2 regions of the Sutcliffiella horikoshii genome follow, and region 2 is predicted to be linked to the other one. Evidence: a T-box and tRNA genes for the amino acid it is inferred to sense, from the RefSeq annotation. Region 2 holds a T-box; the other holds one or more tRNA genes.
The links. The T-box of region 2 lies ahead of proS (proline--tRNA ligase). A T-box ahead of a tRNA ligase gene usually reads a tRNA of that ligase, here a tRNA-Pro.

Region 1: it has a tRNA-Pro gene. The T-box ahead of proS (proline--tRNA ligase) is inferred to sense a tRNA for this amino acid. The anticodon was not compared.

Annotation. Positions count from the first base shown of each region.
Region 1 covers NZ_CP082918.1:295,635-302,654, forward strand. The annotation lists gene K7887_RS01580 (Tex family protein) at 1-206, shown strand, start outside; gene cmpA (cortex morphogenetic protein CmpA) at 429-539, opposite strand; gene K7887_RS01590 (SprT family protein) at 873-1,346, shown strand; tRNA gene K7887_RS01595 (tRNA-Asn) at 1,507-1,581, shown strand; tRNA gene K7887_RS01600 (tRNA-Ser) at 1,585-1,675, shown strand; tRNA gene K7887_RS01605 (tRNA-Glu) at 1,684-1,755, shown strand; tRNA gene K7887_RS01610 (tRNA-Val) at 1,806-1,881, shown strand; tRNA gene K7887_RS01615 (tRNA-Gln) at 1,927-2,001, shown strand; tRNA gene K7887_RS01620 (tRNA-Leu) at 2,018-2,101, shown strand; tRNA gene K7887_RS01625 (tRNA-Leu) at 2,128-2,213, shown strand; tRNA gene K7887_RS01630 (tRNA-Arg) at 2,321-2,397, shown strand; tRNA gene K7887_RS01635 (tRNA-Pro) at 2,415-2,488, shown strand; tRNA gene K7887_RS01640 (tRNA-Gly) at 2,500-2,573, shown strand; rRNA gene K7887_RS01645 (16S ribosomal RNA) at 2,696-4,247, shown strand; rRNA gene K7887_RS01650 (23S ribosomal RNA) at 4,473-7,020, shown strand, end outside.
Region 2 covers NZ_CP082918.1:440,060-447,079, forward strand. The annotation lists gene cobA (uroporphyrinogen-III C-methyltransferase) at 1-138, shown strand, start outside; gene K7887_RS02305 (sirohydrochlorin chelatase) at 154-912, shown strand; gene K7887_RS02310 (precorrin-2 dehydrogenase/sirohydrochlorin ferrochelatase family protein) at 893-1,516, shown strand; T-box leader at 1,659-1,861, shown strand; gene proS (proline--tRNA ligase) at 1,997-3,430, shown strand; gene K7887_RS02320 (MalY/PatB family protein) at 3,452-4,615, shown strand; gene K7887_RS02325 (ketopantoate reductase family protein) at 4,868-5,785, opposite strand; gene K7887_RS02330 (class I SAM-dependent methyltransferase) at 6,013-6,774, shown strand.

The DNA.
Region 1 (7,020 bases), 140 kb from region 2:
ACGTTGTAGACTTCGGAGCGTTTGTTGATATCGGCGTGAAGCAGGACGGCCTTGTTCATATCTCTAAACTCAGCAATCGTTTTGTGAAACACCCGCTTGACGTTGTCTCTGTCGGGGATATTGTCACAGTCTGGGTTGACGGAGTGGAAGTAAACAAAGGGCGAGTATCCCTAACGATGCTGCAACCGGAAAAGCAAGAAGTATAAGAAGATAAAATAACCCCCCGAACTGCCAATAAAAAAAGGTTGTTCGGGGGTTTTCTTTAAATATATGAACACATAAATACTGTTGATTTCCGTTCCAGGCGCTTCGCTTGCCTGCGGGCGGTCCGTGAGCCTCCTCGGCTTGCGCCTGTGGGGTCTCACCTGTCCCTTCCTCCCGCGGGCGTCTACGCGCCTTCCACTTCAATCAACTAGGTTATTTCACTTTCAACTATTCTTTTTATGATAGAAAAACCAGCACTGATTCAACATTTTTATCTGATATCGATCCTTCTCCAGGTATGCGCGTTGCATCTGCTTCCTAAACCAAGACGGCATCTTTTCACTACCCCCTTCAACCAATTTACTTGAAGGCTCATGAGGGGCTGTTTAGTTAAAGATTGTTTGAAGTCAAAAATAGTGAGAGTTAGAGTGGATTGGAGCGGAAGGAACTCGACTCCGGCGGGAGGTAGCGGTAGACTTGAGACCCCACAGCGCAGCGAAAAGGCTCAAGCACCGCCCCGCGGAAAGCGAGTGCCTGCAGCGGAAAGGAACGGCAAAACTTCAATGAGAAAACAACAATCTTATAGAAAACAGCCAAACATAAATGACTTATTTTTTTCTATACTATGCAGTATAATGGGGAGGGTTCGAATGAAAGGTGGAGGACAAATGGAAGACAAAGATCTACAAAAGTTAATAGAAGAAATCTCACTAAAGCATTTCAACAGACCTTTCCTTCACAAAGCCTCTTTCAATCATCGCCTGAAAACAACCGGGGGAAGATACCTCACTTCCACAAGCAACATCGAAATCAACAAAAAGTATTACGATGCACTCGGAATGGACGAGCTAGTAGGCATTATCAAACACGAACTCTGTCACTACCACCTGCACATCCAGGGCAAAGGCTATAAACACCGAGACGCTGATTTTCGTATCTTACTAAAAAAAGTTGGGGCACCAAGATTTTGCACGCCGATCCATACACCAACAACCAAGCCGAAAACTTTTCGTGTATATGAATGTGTAGATTGTCACCTGCAATACAAAAGAGTAAGAAGAGTGAATACAAACAAGTATAGATGTGGAAAATGTAGAGGGAAGTTAAGAGAAGTGGAAAAGCATGTTGACACACAACTATAAAATATGATAATTTATTCTAGTCGCTGTTTTAAAAAACGGCTGGATGACAATTATGATAATATATCATTTTTGTTCCAAAAAAACTTGACTTTTAAGTACAAGCTTATTAAAATAAAAGCAGTCGGTTGCGACGAAAGAATTTAATTATTACCGTTTTTATTCCACCATAGCTCAGCGGTAGAGCATTCGGCTGTTAACCGAAGGGTCGTAGGTTCGAATCCTACTGGTGGAGCCAAATGGAGAAGTACTCAAGTGGCTGAAGAGGCGCCCCTGCTAAGGGTGTAGGTCGTGTAAGCGGCGCGAGGGTTCAAATCCCTCCTTCTCCGCCATCTATTAAGGCCCGTTGGTCAAGCGGTTAAGACACCGCCCTTTCACGGCGGTAACACGGGTTCGAATCCCGTACGGGTCACTACAAAGTGGGATGCAAAACATTCTTGTTTTGCTTCCCATTTCTATCCTGGAGGATTAGCTCAGCTGGGAGAGCACCTGCCTTACAAGCAGGGGGTCGGCGGTTCGATCCCGTCATCCTCCACCAGAGGGACTTATTATTAACTCCTTTTATTTAAATCATCATCTTCGATGGGCTATAGCCAAGCGGTAAGGCATCGCACTTTGACTGCGACATGCGTTGGTTCGAATCCAGCTAGCCCAGCCAACTTTATAAAATGTATGCGGGTGTGGCGGAATTGGCAGACGCGCTAGACTTAGGATCTAGTGTCTTTGACGTGGGGGTTCGAGTCCCTTCACCCGCACCATACATTTACACTAGCCATTCATTTTCGCGGTCGTGGCGGAATGGCAGACGCGCTAGGTTGAGGGCCTAGTGGGGGCAACCCCGTGGAAGTTCGACTCTTCTCGGCCGCACCAAAAACACTGAAAAAATAATTCCGAAAAAGTGTTGACACGAAATGCTGGATTTGATATTATAGTTAAGTCGCCTCTGAGAGGGACATCAAATAAACAACTTATATGAAGCGCCCGTAGCTCAATTGGATAGAGCGTTTGACTACGGATCAAAAGGTTAGGGGTTCGAGTCCTCTCGGGCGCGCCATTACTTTTTAAAGTAAACGGGGAGTAGCTCAGCTTGGTAGAGCACTTGGTTTGGGACCAAGGGGTCGCAGGTTCAAATCCTGTCTTCCCGATATTGAATATTGCGGGTGTAGTTTAATGGTAAAACCTCAGCCTTCCAAGCTGATGTCGTGGGTTCGATTCCCATCACCCGCTCCATAATATTGAATGATCTTTGAAAACTAAACAAAACAACAGCGTCATAAGTCGGTTCTACGGAACACGACAAAATGATTTTAAGTAACACAAGCTAGCAAATTTTGAGCAAAAGCTCAGACTCTTTATTGGAGAGTTTGATCCTGGCTCAGGACGAACGCTGGCGGCGTGCCTAATACATGCAAGTCGAGCGGACCTTTTAAAAGCTTGCTTTTGAAAGGTCAGCGGCGGACGGGTGAGTAACACGTGGGCAACCTGCCTGTAAGACTGGGATAACTTCGGGAAACCGGAGCTAATACCGGATAATATAAGGAACCTCCTGGTTCTTTATTGAAAGATGGTTTCGGCTATCACTTGCAGATGGGCCCGCGGCGCATTAGCTAGTTGGTGAGGTAACGGCTCACCAAGGCGACGATGCGTAGCCGACCTGAGAGGGTGATCGGCCACACTGGGACTGAGACACGGCCCAGACTCCTACGGGAGGCAGCAGTAGGGAATCTTCCACAATGGACGAAAGTCTGATGGAGCAACGCCGCGTGAGCGATGAAGGCCTTCGGGTCGTAAAGCTCTGTTGTTAGGGAAGAACAAGTGCGAGAGTAACTGCTCGCACCTTGACGGTACCTAACCAGAAAGCCACGGCTAACTACGTGCCAGCAGCCGCGGTAATACGTAGGTGGCAAGCGTTGTCCGGAATTATTGGGCGTAAAGCGCGCGCAGGTGGTCCTTTAAGTCTGATGTGAAAGCCCACGGCTCAACCGTGGAGGGTCATTGGAAACTGGGGGACTTGAGTGCAGAAGAGGAAAGTGGAATTCCAAGTGTAGCGGTGAAATGCGTAGAGATTTGGAGGAACACCAGTGGCGAAGGCGACTTTCTGGTCTGTAACTGACACTGAGGCGCGAAAGCGTGGGGAGCAAACAGGATTAGATACCCTGGTAGTCCACGCCGTAAACGATGAGTGCTAAGTGTTAGAGGGTTTCCGCCCTTTAGTGCTGCAGCTAACGCATTAAGCACTCCGCCTGGGGAGTACGGTCGCAAGACTGAAACTCAAAGGAATTGACGGGGGCCCGCACAAGCGGTGGAGCATGTGGTTTAATTCGAAGCAACGCGAAGAACCTTACCAGGTCTTGACATCCTCTGACACTCCTAGAGATAGGACGTTCCCCTTCGGGGGACAGAGTGACAGGTGGTGCATGGTTGTCGTCAGCTCGTGTCGTGAGATGTTGGGTTAAGTCCCGCAACGAGCGCAACCCTTGATCTTAGTTGCCAGCATTCAGTTGGGCACTCTAAGGTGACTGCCGGTGACAAACCGGAGGAAGGTGGGGATGACGTCAAATCATCATGCCCCTTATGACCTGGGCTACACACGTGCTACAATGGACGGTACAAAGGGCAGCAAAACCGCGAGGTCGAGCCAATCCCATAAAACCGTTCTCAGTTCGGATTGCAGGCTGCAACTCGCCTGCATGAAGCCGGAATCGCTAGTAATCGCGGATCAGCATGCCGCGGTGAATACGTTCCCGGGCCTTGTACACACCGCCCGTCACACCACGAGAGTTTGTAACACCCGAAGTCGGTGGGGTAACCTTTTGGAGCCAGCCGCCTAAGGTGGGACAGATGATTGGGGTGAAGTCGTAACAAGGTAGCCGTATCGGAAGGTGCGGCTGGATCACCTCCTTTCTAAGGAATGTACGCTTGTTGTTTTGTTTAGTTTTGAGAGAGCATTCTCTCATATTAGATAAATCTTCGGATTTATCCTTAGACAATTCTTACGAATTGTCATAGTTGTTCCTTGAAAACTAGATAATGTAACTAATATCAAGATATTCACAAAATATCGTTCATCTTAGTAATTTTCTTTATAGATATCATCGCTGATATCGACACATGACCATATTGGTCAACGGTTAAGTTATTAAGGGCGCACGGTGGATGCCTTGGCACTAGGAGCCGATGAAGGACGGGACTAACACCGATATGCTTCGGGGAGCTGTAAGTAAGCTTTGATCCGGAGATTTCCGAATGGGGAAACCCACTGCTCGTAATGGAGCAGTATCCTTATCTGAATACATAGGGTATGGAAGGCAGACCCGGGGAACTGAAACATCTTAGTACCCGGAGGAAGAGAAAGCAAACGCGATTTCCTGAGTAGCGGCGAGCGAAACGGAATTAGCCCAAACCAAGAGGCTTGCCTCTTGGGGTTGTAGGACACTCAACATGGAGTTACAAAGGAACGGGGTAAATGAAGCGATCTGGAAAGGTCCGTCATAGAAGGTAAAAACCCTGTAGTTGAAACTTCGTTCCCTCCTGAGTGGATCCTGAGTACGGCGGGACACGAGAAATCCCGTCGGAAGCAGGGAGGACCATCTCCCAAGGCTAAATACTCCCTAGTGACCGATAGTGAACCAGTACCGTGAGGGAAAGGTGAAAAGCACCCCGGAAGGGGAGTGAAATAGATCCTGAAACCGTGTGCCTACAAGTAGTTAGAGCCCGTTAATGGGTGATAGCGTGCCTTTTGTAGAATGAACCGGCGAGTTACGATTACGTGCAAGGTTAAGTCGATGAGACGGAGCCGTAGCGAAAGCGAGTCTGAATAGGGCGCATGAGTACGTGGTCGTAGACCCGAAACCAGGTGATCTACCCATGTCCAGGGTGAAGTTCAGGTAACACTGAATGGAGGCCCGAACCGACTCACGTTGAAAAGTGAGCGGATGAGGTGTGGGTAGGGGTGAAATGCCAATCGAACCTGGAGATAGCTGGTTCTCTCCGAAATAGCTTTAGGGCTAGCCTCATGTGTTAGAGTCTTGGAGGTAGAGCACTGATTGGACTAGGGGTCCTCATCGGATTACCGAATTCAGTCAAACTCCGAATGCCAAAGACTTATCCATGGGAGTCAGACTGCGAGTGATAAGATCCGTAGTCAAGAGGGAAACAGCCCAGACCGCCAGCTAAGGTCCCCAAGTATACGTTAAGTGGAAAAGGATGTGGAGTTGCTTAGACAACCAGGATGTTGGCTTAGAAGCAGCCACCATTTAAAGAGTGCGTAATAGCTCACTGGTCGAGTGACTCTGCGCCGAAAATGTACCGGGGCTAAACGTATCACCGAAGCTGCGGACTGTTCTTACGAACAGTGGTAGGAGAGCGTTCTAAGGGCGTTGAAGCTAGACCGTAAGGACTGGTGGAGCGCTTAGAAGTGAGAATGCCGGTATGAGTAGCGAAAGAAGGGTGAGAATCCCTTCCACCGAATGCCTAAGGTTTCCTGAGGAAGGCTCGTCCGCTCAGGGTTAGTCGGGACCTAAGCCGAGGCCGAAAGGCGTAGGCGATGGATAACAGGTTGATATTCCTGTACCACCTCCACTCCGTTTGAGCAATGGGGGGACGCAGAAGGATAGGGTAAGCGCGCTGTTGGATATGCGCGTCTAAGCAGTAAGGCTGAGAAGTAGGCAAATCCGCTTCTCGATAAGGCTGAGCTGTGATAGCGAGGGAAATATAGTACCGAAGTTCCTGATTTCACACTGCCAAGAAAAGCCTCTAGCGAGGAGTATGGTGCCCGTACCGCAAACCGACACAGGTAGGCGAGGAGAGAATCCTAAGGTGAGCGAGAGAACTCTGGTTAAGGAACTCGGCAAAATGACCCCGTAACTTCGGGAGAAGGGGTGCTCTGTTAGGGTGTTAAAGCCCGAGAGAGCCGCAGTGAATAGGCCCAGGCGACTGTTTAGCAAAAACACAGGTCTCTGCGAAGCCGTAAGGCGAAGTATAGGGGCTGACGCCTGCCCGGTGCTGGAAGGTTAAGGGGAGAGGTTAGCGCAAGCGAAGCTTTGAACCGAAGCCCCAGTAAACGGCGGCCGTAACTATAACGGTCCTAAGGTAGCGAAATTCCTTGTCGGGTAAGTTCCGACCCGCACGAAAGGCGTAACGATCTGGGCACTGTCTCAACCAGAGACTCGGTGAAATTATAGTACCTGTGAAGATGCAGGTTACCCGCGACAGGACGGAAAGACCCCGTGGAGCTTTACTGTAGCCTGATATTGAATTTTGGTACAGCTTGTACAGGATAGGTAGGAGCCTGAGAAGCCGGAGCGCTAGCTTCGGTGGAGGCGTCGGTGGGATACTACCCTGGCTGTATTGAAATTCTAACCCGCAGCCCTTATCGGGCTGGGAGACAGTGTCAGGTGGGCAGTTTGACTGGGGCGGTCGCCTCCTAAAGAGTAACGGAGGCGCCCAAAGGTTCCCTCAGAATGGTTGGAAATCATTCGCAGAGTGTAAAGGCACAAGGGAGCTTGACTGCGAGACCTACAAGTCGAGCAGGGACGAAAGTCGGGCTTAGTGATCCGGTGGTTCCGCATGGAAGGGCCATCGCTCAACGGATAAAAGCTACCCCGGGGATAACAGGCTTATCTCCCCCAAGAGTCCACATCGACGGGGAGGTTTGGCACCTCGATGTCGGCTCATC
Region 2 (7,020 bases):
AACATCGAGCGAAAAGTGAAGGATGCCAACATCTCCAATCCAAGCATGATTGTGATTGGGGAAGTGGTGAAGCTTCATGAAAAACTGCACTGGTTCGAGGAGGAGGTCGCGCCACACTTGCCGGTGGTGCACGGATAGAAGGGAGCGGGTTTTGTGACGAAAGCCATTTTATATGTAGGGCACGGAACGCGGTCGAAAAAAGGATCGGAGGAAGCGAAAGAATTTTTGGGGCGGGTCATTGGTAGAGTGGATGCACCAATTCAGGAAATTAGTTTTCTTGAACTGACGGAGCCGTTTATCCCGGAAGGATTCGAACGTTGTGTGGAAAAAGGAGCAACCGAGATCACCGTCGTCCCCATCTTTCTTTTAACAGCAGGACATATAAAAGAGGACATTCCAGAAGCGCTCGCGCCACTGCGGGTGAAATATCCGGAGTTACGTGTGGAGATTGCCCCGGCCTTTGGGGTGCAGGAGCGGATTGTGGATGCGATAAGTGAATTGGTAGTGGCGACTGTTGGAAAGGTGGATGCTGCAGATTCTGTATTGTTGGTCGGCAGGGGGAGCAGTGATCCTGCTATTCATGAGGCTTTTTCCGATATAAAAAATGGCGTTGGTGAGCGGCTTGGTGTGTCGAGAGTAGATGTCTGCTATTTGGCGGCCACCACACCATTATTCGCTGAGGGCATAGAGGAGATTAGTGTTGGTGCAGTGGGACGGGTGTTGGTGGTGCCTTATTTATTGTTCGCTGGTTTGTTGTTAAGTGAAGTCGAGCGGGAGGTCCGGAAGAGGCGAAGGTCCGGACAAGATATTTTGTTAATGGAGCCGTTGAGCCGTCACGGGGTAATCCAGGATATTGTGGTGGAGCGGGCTTTGGGGAAGGAGGATTGGAGAGTTGCAACCGTTAATCATTGATTTGAAAGGGAAGAAAGTTGTAATCGCAGGCGGTGGGAGAATTGCTGCGCGTAAAGCGAAGGTTTTGGATGCCGAGCAGGCGGACATCACGTTTATCGCACCTGAATTTTCGGAGGAAGTGCTGGAGTTGTCTGTGTTAAGAGGCTACCGGTTGGTGGAGCGAGGAGCGGTGGCAGGGGATTTTGCAGAGGCATTCTTGACCATTTTGGCTACGAACAACAGAGAGGTGAACGCCTCTTTAGTTCGCGGGTTGCATGAGTCACAGCTCGTTTGCGTGGTAGACGAGTCAGGGGAAGGTAACGTCACATTCCCGGCAACCGTGAGGCGTGGAAATCTGCAGATTGCCGTGACTTCTAACGGTTCCAGTCCCAAGCTGACCCGCAAATTGAAAAGAGAACTAGAGGAACAGTTTGATTTTTCCTGGATTTCTTATACTGAGTTTCTGGCGGAATATCGGGAGGTGGTGAAGCGGCTGCCGTTGTCTTTTGAAGAAAAAGGGGAGTTGTTGTGGGAGATATTGGAGGATAGGTATCGGTTGGATGAAGAGGCTAGGGGGGAGAAACTGGGGGAATTGTTGCGGTTGAAGGAAAGGTTAATATCATAGCAGTTGGTGAAAGGCGTGCGTACTTGTCGGATTGTACGGGCGTTTTTTTTGTGTGGACATACGTTTAAGAATCAAAAACCCACCCATACTAGTAAAATAATAGATTGACAAATTTTCCAACAAACCTATATAATCTTCTCAATATCAAACGTCGAAGAGGACCAGTAAAATGATTTTGTCTATCCAAGAGAGGGTGCCGAGTGGTGAGAGGCAGCCATAGATGAGCATTTGAACCTGCCTCAGAGTTCTGCATCAGAAACGGTGCAGCGGTTCAAAACCGTTACCATGAAAGAGAGTGAAGCTTTGCTTTGAATAAGGGTGGTACCGCCAGAAATGGTCCCTTATTTATAGCGGGGCTTTTTTTATTTAGCTGGAAAATGGGTTTGGCATCAACTCGCCTAATTTTGGCATGAACTCGGGCCATTTCCGCACGAACTCACTTCATTTCCGCACGAACTTTATAAAAAGGAGCAAACTCACATGTCTAATAAAAATTTCGTAGAAAAAATCACCAAAATGGACGAAGACTTCGCGCAATGGTACACAGATGTTGTCACCAAAGCTGAACTTGTCGACTATTCCAGCGTTCGCGGCAGCATGATCATCCGCCCATACGGCTACGCACTATGGGAAAACATCAAAGACGCGCTCGACAAACGGATCAAAGAAACCGGCCACGAAAATGTCTACATGCCACTGTTCATTCCAGAGAGCCTCCTCCAAAAGGAAAAGGACCACATCGAAGGCTTTGCACCGGAAGTGGCTTGGGTCACCCACGGCGGCGACGAAAAGCTCCAAGAACGCTTAGTCGTCCGTCCAACATCGGAAGTGCTTTTCGGCGAGCACTACAAAAATATCATCCATTCTTACCGCGACCTGCCAAAGCTTTACAACCAATGGGCAAACGTCGTTCGTTGGGAAAAGACAACCAGACCGTTTCTGAGAACACTCGAATTCCTCTGGCAAGAAGGGCACACGTGTCACGAAACAGACGAACAGGCGCACGAGGAAACCGTAAAAATGCTCAATGTTTATGCGGAAATCTGTGAGGACATCTTGGCCATCCCTGTCATCAAAGGTCAGAAAACGGAAAAAGAAAAATTTGCTGGAGCCAAATACACCTACACGATTGAAAGCCTGATGCATGACGGGAAAGCATTGCAATCGGCCACCTCTCATCATCTCGGGGACGGTTTTGCCAAAGCATTCGGCATTCAATTCTTAAACCGTGAAGGCAAGCAGGAATATGTTCAGCAAACTTCTTGGGGCTTCACTACCCGTATCATCGGAGCCATGATCATGGTCCACGGCGATGACCGAGGTCTTGTCGTACCTCCTAGAATTGCACCAACACAGGTCATGATTGTCCCAATCGCTCAGCACAAAGAGGGAGTCCTTGATTTTGCCTATGATTTAAAAGAAAAGCTAGCCACATCACTTCGCGTCGGGATTGACGCCAGCGACAAAAAGCCTGGCTGGAAGTTCAACGAGTACGAAATGAAGGGCATTCCACTAAGACTGGAAGCGGGCCCACGAGATATTGAACAACAGCAAGTTGTGCTTGTCCGCCGTGACACCGGGGACAAACTGATCACACCTATGGAAGGATTGGAAGCTAAAATCGTAGAAATCCTCGAAGACATCCAGAAAAACCTTTTAGAAAAAGCTCGTTCTCACCGTGAATCGAAAACGAGTGTGGCCACGACTTTCGAAGCCTTTAAAGAACAAATTGAAGAAAAAGGCGGCTTCATCAAAGCGATGTGGTGTGGCGATCAAGCGTGCGAAGACAAGATAAAAGAAGAAACAAGCGCCACTTCCCGTTGTATGCCTTTTGAACAAGAAAAGGTAGCAGAATCTTGTGTATGCTGCGGAAAAGAAGCGAAACATATGGTATATTGGGCTAAAGCATACTAGACCGAGTAAGGGGAGAAAGCCATGCAACTGGAAAAATTCATCGACCGCAGAAAAACGCATTCCGTCAAATGGTTCATCGAAGATCAAGATATCATCCCGCTTTGCATCGCAGATATGGATTTTCAGGTTTCCGAAGAGATTGTCCATGCCATCAGCCAAAAAGCCACGCACGGTATCTACGGCTACAGTACGTTTTGCGCACGCTATTACGACGCTGTTGAATACTGGTGGAAAACGCAGTACGACTGGGAGCTGAAGCAGGAATGGATCTCGTTCAGCCCCGGCATTATCCCCGGGATGAACCTTTTGCTCAAGGCTTTGACTCAACCAGGTGATTCAGTTATTGTGCAGGACCCTGTGTATTATCCTTTCTTTTCTACGATCCAAACACAAGGCTGCACCATCTTGCACAATTCCCTCCTCTATTCCGAGGACGGCTATAAAATGGATTTTGATGACTTTGAAGAAAAGGCATCGCAGCCCAATACGAAGGTGTTCATCCTCTGCAGCCCGCATAATCCAGTTGGAAGAGTGTGGACTCGTGAAGAGTTACGTAAGATTGGAGAGATTTGTGATAAGCATGGAGTAGTGGTCATCTCAGACGAAATGCATGGCGACCTCACCTACCCTGGACACAAGCATATTCCATTTGCAAAAGTGCATCCGGATCATCTGGATTTTTCCATCACCTGCGCCGCGCCGAGCAAGACGTTCAATATCGCAGGAATGCAAAGCTCTATTTTCATCATTCCGAACATGGACATTAAAGAGAAATACGAAACGCTGTTGACTGGATTCGGCCTGATGCGCCCCAACGCGTTTGCGGTAGAAGGAACCATCGCCGCCTACTATAAAGGGTTGCCGTGGCTGCAAGAGGTGAAGGAATATTTGAATGCTAACTTGGAGTATGTCTGCACCTATTTAGCAGAACATATTCCTTCTATAAAAGTAGTGAAACCAGAAGCAACCCATCTTATCTGGTTGGACTGTCGCGAACTTGGAATTGCTGCTGAAGAATTGCATACCTTCTTTTTGGAAAAAGCGGGAGTCCGCCTAGACGAAGGAATGAAATTCGGCGCAGGAGGACAAGGGTTTGAACGTATAAATATCGCCTGTCCACGTGAGGTGCTGACGGAAGCGCTATTGAGGATTAAGGCCGCTATAAAAGAGATGGAGAACTGCTGACGCTAACGTGTCGGCAGTTTTTTTGGAGATGAAGACCTCTGGAGTGGAATTTTTGGATGAGAGAGGTCTTCATCGGCGTTATGAAGATCTATGTGCCAAGAAATTTGAGCGAGGGAGGTCTTCATAGGCGTTATGAAGACCTCTAGGCCAAGTAATCCAACCGGGAGAGGTCTTCATCTATCATAAAACTTCATCTATAAAAACAGAAAAAGCTTAAAGCCCAAACGACCCTAAGCTTTCCAATGCATAACCCTATCGTCTTTGCCCCGCATAGATCCGCAAGTTGGCATAAATCTTTTCCAAAGTTGGAGCCGCTATCCCTTTCTCTTTGGCAATCCCAAGCAGATAGCCATAAAAATGATCAGCCTCTACAGACAATCCTTTTTCCATGTCACGCTGCATCGACGATTTCATCCCTGCTTCGATGGAATGAAGCTTATCCCAGTTTCCACCCACAATATTATTTGCAAGCGGAGCATCTACACTTTTCATAATGCCAGCAGCTTCCTCCAAAGTCAGTTTGATGGTATCCGCACCAAACTCATCCTCCCGAATCGGGCCGATTGGGGAACGGAACAATGTCGTGACCCCTGCCAAGGTGGCGATGAATAGGTACTTATGCCACATCGCTTGATGGATGTTCTCGGATAGGAAAAAGTTGGCTTTGGTGCCACCGAAAGCTTTAACGAGCTTCTCAACCCGTCCTGACTTTCCACCATCTAGTTCACCGAAAACAAGATCATGAATGGTACTCGTCTGTATGATCGCACCCTGTTCATCCAAGGTAGATTCAACAAAGCAAAGTCCACCAATCACGTTTGACTCGTTGATGGCCGCACTTAATTTTTCCATATGTGCTATCCCGTTTAGTAATGGGACAATGATCGTGTCCGGTCCGACATAACTTCTGAAGTCCTCTACCGCAGAGTCCAAATGATAGGCTTTCATCGATAATAAAATGACGTCATACTGTTCCGCCTTTTCTCCACTAACCAGTAGCTTTGGTTTTAGTGTGATATCACCATGAGCGCTTTTGATGACAAGACCGGTCTCTTCCAGTTGCTTTTTCCGCTTCTCCCGCACAAGGAACGTTACATCCTCACCTTTTTCCAATAAACGTCCGCCAAAATATCCACCAACGGCACCCGCACCGACAACGAGTATCTTCACCTGCGATCCCTCCTTGTTATGTATGGCTTCATTGTAACAGGTTTGGAGAAAAATTTGGCAAGGAATGCATTTGTCTCACTTAGTTCAAAAATTTGGTATATTAAAAGAAAAGAAAAATAGGAGACCACACAATGAATCTACTGGAACACAACATATAAAACCGCATTCGCGGACCTCCAAGCCTATCAGGCACAGCTACTGAATTTTAAAAAATGGAGGGTAACTATATGAAAACTGATCAACTTTTTCAACTCTATTTAAAAGAGGCAGAAACCGATTTTTCCGGATGGGATTTTTCCCACATAACTGAAACTGGCCGTCTTGCATCAGGTATGCTTTCCTGGTCATATGGCAGCATGGCGAAAACCTTTATGGCAGACGCCACTTCCATCCTCGACATGGGAACAGGTGGAGGAGAGCTGCTCTCCAAGTTGCAGCCATTTCCGCAATCTGTTTGTGCAACCGAGGGATACAAACCTAACTATCCTATTGCAAAAGAAAGACTGGAACCACTCGGTGTACAGGTGGTAGAAGTGGAGTCGGACAACCTACTGTCTTTTCCAGACAAGCACTTTGACCTGATTATCAACAAACACGAGGAGTACGATCCGAGCGAGGTTAAAAGAGTTCTGCAAGAGGGGGGAACTTTTTTGACCCAGCAAGTCGGCTGGAGCGACTGCCAAGACATCAACCGACTACTTGGTGCTCCGATTAATGAAGAGTATGCGCATTGGAATCTTGAATTTGCAAAAAAACAATTGGAAGAACACGATTTCATGGTTCTTCTCAGTAAACAGGAATTCCCGCTGCAGCGCTTTTACGATATCGGTGCACTTATCTACTATTTGAAGGCTATTCCGTGGCAGGTGGTAGATTTCAGTGTGGAAGATTACCTGGATCCCTTGTATGAGCTTCATCTGAAAATAAAGCGGGAAGGGTATTTGGATATCAGGCAGGACCGGTTTTTATTGAAGGCGGTAGGAAAATAACAAGGTAATATAGGGTTTGTCGAACTGTGTCGTTTGGCATGTATTGTATTATCTTTGGATTGTATTTTGGTAGAAACGGACAGTAAATACTTGGACTTGGATGGTATTTGCCGCAGTTCCGACAGTAAATGTCTCTGTTTGGACAGTAAGCGGATAAATCTCTCCGTAATGATGCGAAAGTTACCACCTTAATTGCCTAAATAGTGTGATAATATAGTTATTGAGTCCTTAACCGCATATATATTG